2 regions of the Gordonia sp. KTR9 genome follow, and region 2 is predicted to be linked to the other one. Evidence: riboswitches for the same ligand, from Rfam matches in the RefSeq annotation. Region 2 holds a riboswitch; the other holds the start of a gene.

Region 1 (4,581 bases), 2.2 Mb from region 2:
TCGACGAAGCGTCGCGCTGTCGCCGCCGGCACGTTCCACACCACCGCCGAGGTGATCGGCCTCCTCAGTGAGTCGAGGCTGCCCAAGGGGGATGTGCTCGCCACGGCGCGCATCGCCGGGATCATGGCGGCCAAGCGGACCGACGAGCTGATTCCGCTGTGCCACCAGTTGGCGTTGTCGTCGGTGGAGGTCGACTTCGCGATCGGTGCCGAGACGATCGAGGTGACCGCGACCGTGGCCACCTCCGGTCAGACGGGCGTCGAGATGGAAGCGCTGACCGCGGTCGCCGTCGCCGGCCTGACACTGCACGACATGGTCAAGGCCGTGGACCGACGCGCGCAGATGGACGGTATCCGCCTCCTCGCCAAGACCGGAGGCAAGTCGGGCGACTGGTACCGCGACCCGGCTGACCCGGCCGATGACTGATCCGGGAACACCACGCGTCGCGCGTGTCGTCGTCGCGTCGAACCGCGCCAGCAGCGGTGTCTACGCCGACCGGTCCGGCCCGATCATCGAGGCATGGCTCGCAGAGCAGGGCTTCCGGGTCGACGAATGCGACGTCGTGGCCGACGGCCCACCGGTCGGCGATGCCGTCCGCGCCGCGATCTACGCCGAGGTCGACCTCGTGATCACCACGGGCGGAACAGGTCTGACGCCCACCGACCGGACTCCGGAACAGACCCGGCCGCTCCTCGACGTCGAGATCCCGGGTCTGGCCGACGCGATCCGGTCGGCCGGCCTGCCCAAGGTGCCGACCGCCGTCCTCTCGCGCGGGCTCGCCGGGGTGGCCGGGAGGACGCTCGTCGTCAACCTGCCCGGTTCGACCGGCGGGGTTCGCGACGGGCTGGGCGTGCTCGCCGGCGTCGTCCACCACGCACTCGATCAGATTCGCGGAGGCGACCACCGATGACCGGAGACGCCGGCACCCGCGTGGTGCTCACCGCTGTCGTCGACGAGCCGATCACGCTGGCCGCCCACGAGGCGATGGTCGCCGCTGCCGCCGAGGGAAAGGCCGGGGCGGTGGTCGGCTTCGTGGGCGCCGTCCGTGACCACGACGGCGGGCGAAGGGTGACCGCCCTGCACTACTCCGGGCATCCCACCGCGACGAAGGTGCTGGCCGACGTCGTCGAGGAGGTCTCAGCGGTCGACGGCGTGCGTGCGGTCGCCGTCTCCCACCGGGTCGGCGACCTCGCGATCGGCGACATAGCCTTCGTGGTCGCGGTGGCCGCCGACCATCGTCGGGCGGCGTTCGAGACCTGCTCGCGTCTCGTCGACGAGGTCAAGTCCCGGCTGCCGGTCTGGAAGCACCAGTTCTTCGACGACGGCACCGACGAGTGGGTCAATTCGGCATAGACCCGCTGGTTGAGCCTGACCCCCGCTGGTCGAGCCTGGCCCCCGCTGGTCGAGCTTGACCCCCGCTGGTTGAGCCGACCCCCGCTGGTTGAGCTTGTCGAAACCATTGGAAAAGGGCCCCGCACGGATGATTCATCGTGCGGGGCCCTTCGTCTGTGTCCCGGATCAGGGGTTGGGCAGCAGGTGCTTGTTGTCGTTGAACAACTTGATCTGGTCCTGGTTCAGCGAGACACCGCTGTCCTTGGCCGCCTGCCAGAGGTTCTTGATCTCGGGGCTGACGCCGGCCTCGGTGAGGGCGTCGGTGACCTGCTTGGCGACGTCGTCGGTCGTCTTGGCCAGGTCGACGCTGCCGTTGCCGCCGGGGAGCACCGGGGCGATCTCACGCGGGGTGTCGGTCGGCGCGCTGCGCGGGGTCGAACCCGAGAGACCGGTGCCGCAGGTGGGCCAGGCGCCCTTGCCCTGCGATCCGAGCACGCGCTCGGCGACGACGATCTGCTCCTCGCGGGAGGCCTGGTCTGCGGTCGGGGCGAACTCGCCGCCGCCGTGGCCGGTCCAGGTGCTCGGCGAGAACTGCAGGCCGCCGTGGTAACCGTTGCCGGTCGCGATGGCCCAGTTGCCACCGGATTCGCACTGCGCGACCTGGTTCCACTCGGCGTCGGTGGCCGCATTGGCGGTACCGGTGCCCAGGAGGGCTGCTCCGCCGCCGAGGACTGCGCCGGTGAGGGCGACCTTTGTGATGGTCTTGGCGGCCGTGCTGGTCGTCTGCTTGCGATGACGTCCGGACATGTATGTGTTTCCTCTCTCCACGCGCCTACGAAGTCAGCTGTCGGGTTCGAGCGAGAGGTGCTCGGCCCCGGTCGTCGCGGTGGTCGCCGCGGCTTCCGGGACTTAACCCCGAGGACACCTGGTGTGGTGTCCGGTCTCAGGGGATGAGGTTGGGTCCCCCGTCCTCGTTCCTAGATTGCTTGTCGTTCCCACCGGCGGAACGAGGCTCGGCGCGGCCGGTGGGACGTTATGTCTTGGTTGCTGTGTCGTGACCTCCGAGGAGGACGCTTCGTACAGTACGTCGTTCGTTGGACTGAATCACCTGGCTGAACGCAAGCGATTTTCGGCCCGGATCCGGGTCTTCCGACCCACTTTGGGCGTCATCCCAGTTCAACGGGTTAGTGGCCGTCCCGTGCCCATCCTGTTACTCCACCGTTATGTGACAAAGGTCACAAGCCCGGTGTGGCGTCAGCCACCGGCAAACGGCGGGAGAACGTCGAGTGTCGTGCACGTGCCGAGTGCGCGCGTTCGATCGGAGAACGCGATCTCGTCGCGCAGATACGAGCAGCGTTCGAGAACTGTGGCGAGGGAGGGGTTTCCGGCGGCGAGGGTCTCTTCCAGGACGCGGAGGGTGGTCGTCGGGTCGATCTCGACGACTCTCTCCTCGGCGCCGGCCGCGGCGCGCGCGGCGGCGAAGAATCGGACTGTGAGCTGCATCGGACGCGAGCCTAGCCGCCGATCGCCGACATCGGTCGGTCCGGTTGCCGGAAGCCCGCGGCGTTCACCTCGTGACCGGCCGCCTTGGCCCACATGTTGCCGCGCCACAGGTGTGCGAGCGCGGCGTCGATCTCGTCGTCGGGGAGTGTGCGCAGAGCGGTGCGGACATCGGTTTCCGACGTCGCGAACAGACAGTTGCGCAGCGTCCCGTCCGCGGTGAGCCGGGTGCGGTCGCAGTCCCCGCAGAAGGGCTCGGTGACCGACGCGATGACCCCCACGCGTGCGGGCCCGTGAGATCCCTGGTGACCGTCGACGAGCCACGTGGCGGCCGGAGCACTCCCGCGCGGCGCGGGATCGGGCAGGAGGGTGAAGCGCTCACGCAGCGTTGCGAGGATCTCACGGGCGGTCACCATCTGCGCTCGCTGCCATGCGTGGTCGGCGTCGAGGGGCATCTGCTCGATGATCCGCAACTCGTAGCCGTGCTCGAGGCAGTACGCGAGCAGGTCCGGAACGCCCGCCAGATCCGCGCGGGCGGGCACGACGGCGTTGACCTTGACCGGGTCGAGTCCGGCGCGGCGCGCCGCCGCCAGGCCGTCGAGCACGTCCGTCAGCCGGTCTCGCCGGGTGATCTCGGCGAATCGGGCGGGGTCGATGGTGTCGAGCGAGATGTTGATGCGGTCGAGGCCGGCGTCGACCAGGCTCGCCACCCGTCGTGGCAGTCCGAGTCCGTTCGTGGTCATCGCGATCTCGGGGGCCTGGGGGAGGCCGGCGACGGCCGCGATGATGTCCTCCAGATCGCGCCGCAGCAAGGGTTCACCGCCGGTGAACCGGATGCGGTCGATACCCAGGTCGCGAACCGCGACCGTCAGCACCCGGATCAGTTCGTCCGTGGACAGCACCTGGTCGGTGGGCATCCAGTCCAGGCCCTCGGCGGGCATGCAGTACGAGCAACGCAGATTGCAGCGGTCGGTGACCGAGACCCGGAGATCCTTCGCCACCCGGCCGAACGTGTCGCGCAGCGGACCCTCGGCCGGCGCGTCGGAAGCCGCTGCGTCCCGCGGGGACACAGGCGATGGGATTCCGAGGCCGACGGTGTTCATGCTGCGCAGAGACTCATTTCCGGGTGGGATCCTTCCGTGCCTCGAGCGCACGGAACGTGCTGGCGTGGAAGACCAGGGGTTCGACGCCGGGATCGGCGCGCAGCGACTCGATCTCCAGGAGCACGACGGTGTGGTCGCCGGCCTGGATCTCGTTGTGGATCGTGCACGACAGGTGCGCGGCGGCGTCGGGCACGAAGACCGCGCCCCGATCGGTGCTCAACGGGGTGATGCCGTCGAAGCGGTGCTCCGACGATCCCGCGAGCTGCTTGCAGAGCTCGATCTGGTCGCCGGCGAACACGCTGACCCCGATCGCCGGTGCGGTGCGGATCCGCGGCCAGGTCGTCGAGGTGTTCTGGACGCAGACCGAGACGAGCGGCGGATCGAGCGAGACGGTGGTGAACGAACTGGCCGCCATTCCGATGAGGGTGGTCGAATCCCCGTCGGGTCGTTCGCAACACACCGCGACGACGCCGGACGGGAAGCAACTGTAGGCATCGCGCAGCGCCCGCCCATCGGAGACCGGCGAGAGGTCGGGGGTGGTGTCGATGGTTGTGGTCACGGTCCTCACCTGGCTCGGCGTCCGGCACGGAGTGCGTACACCAGGCCCAGGATGAATCCCAGCGGTGCGCACATGGTCAGCAGGTAG
Region 2 (4,581 bases):
TGGCGGCGGTGTCGAACAGGGTCCCGATCGCCCGTATGTCGCCGGAACGCACGGTCTCGGTGAGCGAGTCGAGCAGCCTGGTCACCCCCGCGGCACGATCACGCTCGTAGACGTTGACCTCGGAACTCGGCGTCGACTCCGCTCCTGCCGATGGGCTCGCTCCCCCCAGCGGATCACCCGTGCCGCATCCGGTGAACGTGCCGACGACGACCAGCGCGACGACCGCCGACGACAGGCCGGCACGCCGACGCCGCGAGATCACCGTGGACTAGAACCGGCGAGCGGAGTTGTACGGGCCTGCCTCGTCGATCGGCACGACCTTGACCGGGACGCCGAAGGTCGAGGCATGGATGACATATCCGTCGCCGACGTACATGCCGACGTGATGCGCGTCCGGGTAGTAGATGATCAGGTCGCCGGGCTTCAGATCGTTGCGGTCGACGGCGGTCCCGCCACCCATCTGCGCCTCGCTCGACCGCGGGATGGTCTTGCCCGCCTGCTTGAATGCCCAGACCATCAGGCCGGAACAGTCGAATGAGTTCGGTCCGGTGGCGCCCCACACGTACGGATCACCGATCCGGGTCAGCGCGGCCTGTACCGCGATGAGTCCGGCCGCGGTACCCCTGGGCACCAGACGCGGATCGAAGTCGAAGGTCGGTCCGCGCAGCGCGGCGAGCTGCTTTCCGGTCATGGACTTGTAGATCGCCCGGATCTGGATCGCCTGGAGCTGCAGGTCGGCCTGTTTCGTCTGCAGATCACCGCGGACCCGCTCGGCGCGGGAGACCGCCTCGGAGGCCGCCACTGCCGTCTGCTCGGCGTCTTTCTTCGCGATCTCCGTGCGTGCGCGAACCTTCTTGATGGCGGTGAGATCCGCCGACGCCTGACGCGAGATCATGTCCAGGCCCGACATCTGGTCGAGCAGTGCCTGGGGCGAGTCGCTGATCATCACCGCGTAGAGGCCACTCACGCGAGCGCCCTGGTAGCTGGCGCGCACGATGGCGTCGACGCGGTTCTGGTGCACCGCCAGCTGGGCGCGGCTCCTGTCGAGCGTCTGCTGTGCCTCGGCCGCCGCCCTCTTGGCCGTGGCCACGATGCCGCGCTGCTTGTCGTACTCGATCTTCGCGTTGTGCATCGCCTCGGTGGTCTTCTCCGCGTCGATGCCGAGCTGCTTGTAGCGGTCGAGCAGCTGATCGGCCGAGCGCGCGGGCACCGCACGGGCGTCCCCGACACCACCGGAGACCGTCGGTATGAGCACGGCGAGCGCCGACAGGACGCAGACCGCGAACATCAGCGGACGCGAACGCATGGGTGGCCGCATGACGCGAGCCCGCCCCTCCCCGATCAGCACGGTCCTACTCACTCCCTCGTGTGTGCTCGTCGATCCTGAGCAACCCGGGCCTCCCGTCACCCGTGCCCCACGTCCCGTCGACCACCCTAGGGCGCCGACAGGCCCCCTGGACTGGTTCGGGCGGATCGCAATCCACGCGATCCGCCCGTCCCGAGACCCTCGTGCTCAGTCTGTCCGTGTTCGGTTGTCGTCAGTAACGACGGATTCCCGTCAGGGTCCACTCCTTGACGGCGTCGCGCTTGACCGGCGTGCCGTAGTTGGACGAGTGGACGAACTGGCCGTTGCCGACATAGATGCCGGCGTGGCCGCCACCGTTGAAGATCATGACGTCGCCCGGCTTGGCTTCGGAGTAGGACACCGCACGTCCGCCGCCGAGCTGGCCGTAGCTGTCGCGCGGAATGTTCTTGCCGGCCTGCTTGTAGGACCAGTAGACGAGACCCGAGCAGTCGAATGCGTTGGGGCCGGCGGAACCGTAGGAGTACGGCGAGCCGATCTTGCTCTCAGCGGCCTTGACGGCCTTCTCACCCGCGGTCAGCTGCGGCTGGCCCAGGGGCGCGCCGCCCTGCGGACGGAACTGCTGGGGAATCTGGTCAGGGGCGATGCCCGGCACGGTGAACTGTCCAAGGTTGGGGATCTCGACCGTGGCCGCGGGCGACTTCTTCACGGGCGTCGCCGGGGGTGCGGGCTTGGCGTCCGGGGCCTTCGCACCGGGCAGGGCCGGGATCTCGAAAGTCCCCAGCGGGGTGTGGACCGGGGCGGCGAGAGCAGGGCCGGCGGCTGCGGCGAGCGAACCGAGCGTGATCGATCCGGCGATCACCGCCTTCTTGGCGACCGTGCTGCCACGATTGGGCTGTTCCAAACGATGTTTGGCCACGAAGCGAGTTCTCCTTCAGATCTTCCTCTACCGCCGACCGAGTTAGCTGTCGGGTTCGGGCCGGAAGAGTGGCCCTACGCGTGTTTCGCGCATGAGGTATCCACTGGACACTCATGCGTGGCAACGCGATTCACCCCGATTCGGAACGGATTCGCTGAGACGCATCCGTGGTGATGCGCTCCGACGAGCCCGCCCGAAGGTTGTGGTTCCCCGGTTCGCCGCAAGGGCGATTGAGCGGTGACTACTGCGGACCACTTCTGTTGAAGCGGGACGCTCCGCAAAGGTCTCAGAAAGGTTACGAAATCGGATGCGCTCTGTCCACTAAGCGACAGACAGCCAAACCTCGGCCGCTTTTCAACCGGCCCTGAGGACCGTCACAGAGGCGCGTCGATCTGGTGCCTGAACTGCGGTTTTCGCCGATCTTGCAGATCGTGCAGCGCCACTCGTCACCATTGCAGCAGCCTGCAGAACGTCGATCGCGAGGTCGATCTCGGCGTCCGCCTCGACCGTCGCCGCCGTTACCGAAACTCCACCTTCGTCGGGCATATCGTCCCAGCTCGGACCGCCAAACAGCACCGTCATCATGCACCCGTCGCAAGCGACGGGACGGGCGGGGCATCGTGCACAGTCGACGTACATGGTGTGATCTCCATCTCATCTGGTGAGGCGGGGCCGTGTCGGCCCTCGTAGGGGTCGTGGTCACCGTGAGAGCACCGCATTTCTCACGTCCAGGTGGAGACTAGGAGCACCCACCGACAAATCCCGTCGAACAGTCGTCGACCCAGCAGTCACACCAGCCACAGGCCGAGTTCGCGGTGTGCCGTCATCGCGATGTCGGTGGATCGAACTAATGTTCGCCGGGTGACGCAGACCAGCGTGGCCGGCTCCTCCGCGGGGCAGCTCACCTTCGCCGACCTGGAGGCCGCCGATCAGGGGGACACCGGCGAGTCGTCGAACGAGTTCAGCGACCGCTCACTCTTCGACACGACCCTCGTCGTCGTAGACCTCGAGACCACCGGCTCCGATCCGGCCCGTGACCGGATCACGGAGATCGGCGCGGTGAAGATCCGTGGCGGCGAGATCATCGGCGAGTTCGCGACCCTGGTCGACCCCGGTCGACCCATCCCGCCCCAGATCGTCACCCTCACCGGCATCACCACCGCGATGCTGACCGACGCACCGCGGATCGAGTCGGTACTGCCCTCGTTCTTCGAGTTCGCCCGCGGCTCGATCCTGGTGGCCCACAATGCCCGGTTCGACATGGGCTTCCTGCGCCAGAACGCGATCCGGCTCCAGCTCCCGTGGACGTTCAGCCTGAGTCTGTGCACGGTGACCATGGCCCGGCGCATCCTCACGCGCGACGAGGCGCCCACAGTCAAGCTCAGCGCCCTCGCCGACCTGTTCGACGTCTCCGTGCGCCCCACGCACCGGGCACTCGACGATGCCCGCGCCACGGTGGAGGTCTTCCACCGGCTCCTCGAGCGCGTCGGCAACCAGGGCATCGCCACCGTCGGCGACCTGACGTCCTATCTGCCGCGGACCGACCCGCGACTCCGGGCCAAACGCGGTCTCGCCGACCGCATCCCCTCGCGTCCCGGCGTCTACCTCTTCCGCGGCCCGTCCGACGAGGTCCTCTATGTCGGTACCGCGGTGGACCTACGCCGTCGGGTCCGGTCGTATTTCACCGGTGGCGACCCCCGCCGCCGCATCGCCGAGATGGTGCTCCTCGCGCAGCGGGTCGACATCGTGGAATGCTCCCACCCGCTCGAGGCTGCGGTACGCGAACTGCGGCTGCTCGGCGCACACGCGCCGGCGTACAACCGGCGGTCGACACAGCCGCACAAGGGATGGTGGGTCACCCTGACCGAGGAGCGGTTCCCTCGTCTGAAAGTCAGCCGCACACCCACCGACGAGTCGATCGGCCCGGTCGGGAATCGCACCGGTGCGGCGACCGTCGCCGATGTGATCTCGACGGCCGCCGGTCTCCGCACGTGTACGAAGCGGCTCGGCGCCAACGGTTACCACTGGTGTCCCGATGCCGACGGGAGGCGACGCCCCGGGTCGTGCCGAGCGGCCACCGCGCAGCCGCAGACGGTCCCCGACTACTCCCCGCGGGTCACCGCGGCCCGCCGACTCATGCGGGGTGAGGCCGACGAACTCCTCGACGGGCTCACCGCACGCCTCGCCGACCTCGCGCAGGCCCACATGTTCGAGACCGCGGCACGCCATCGGGACCGGCTCGCGCTCACGATCGACACCCTCGCCCGGTGTCAGCGACTGGCCGCGTTGTGCGCGATCGCCGAGATCGTCGTCGCGCGGCCCGATGGCGAACGGGGATGGCAGTTCGCGGTGATCCGGC

What was found. Region 2 has a riboswitch for cyclic di-AMP ahead of KTR9_RS16490 (C40 family peptidase). Riboswitches for the same ligand answer to the same signal wherever they lie in the genome.
Region 1: another riboswitch for cyclic di-AMP. It lies ahead of KTR9_RS06560 (transglycosylase family protein); the one in region 2 lies ahead of KTR9_RS16490 (C40 family peptidase).

The regions. Positions count from the first base shown of each region.
Region 1 covers NC_018581.1:1,279,752-1,284,332, forward strand. Annotated here, with positions in the region: gene moaC (cyclic pyranopterin monophosphate synthase MoaC) at 1-426, shown strand, start outside; gene KTR9_RS06550 (MogA/MoaB family molybdenum cofactor biosynthesis protein) at 419-910, shown strand; gene KTR9_RS06555 (molybdenum cofactor biosynthesis protein MoaE) at 907-1,353, shown strand; gene KTR9_RS06560 (transglycosylase family protein) at 1,519-2,139, opposite strand; cyclic di-AMP (ydaO/yuaA leader) riboswitch at 2,146-2,329, opposite strand; gene KTR9_RS06565 (MoaD/ThiS family protein) at 2,587-2,835, opposite strand; gene moaA (GTP 3',8-cyclase MoaA) at 2,847-3,935, opposite strand; gene KTR9_RS06575 (flavin reductase family protein) at 3,949-4,494, opposite strand; gene KTR9_RS06580 (hypothetical protein) at 4,500-4,581, opposite strand, start outside.
Region 2 covers NC_018581.1:3,510,015-3,514,595, forward strand. Annotated here, with positions in the region: gene KTR9_RS16480 (hypothetical protein) at 1-262, opposite strand, end outside; gene KTR9_RS16485 (NlpC/P60 family protein) at 269-1,306, opposite strand; gene KTR9_RS16490 (C40 family peptidase) at 1,539-2,222, opposite strand; cyclic di-AMP (ydaO/yuaA leader) riboswitch at 2,239-2,469, opposite strand; gene KTR9_RS26990 (hypothetical protein) at 2,577-2,807, opposite strand; gene KTR9_RS16495 (DEDD exonuclease domain-containing protein) at 3,054-4,581, shown strand, end outside.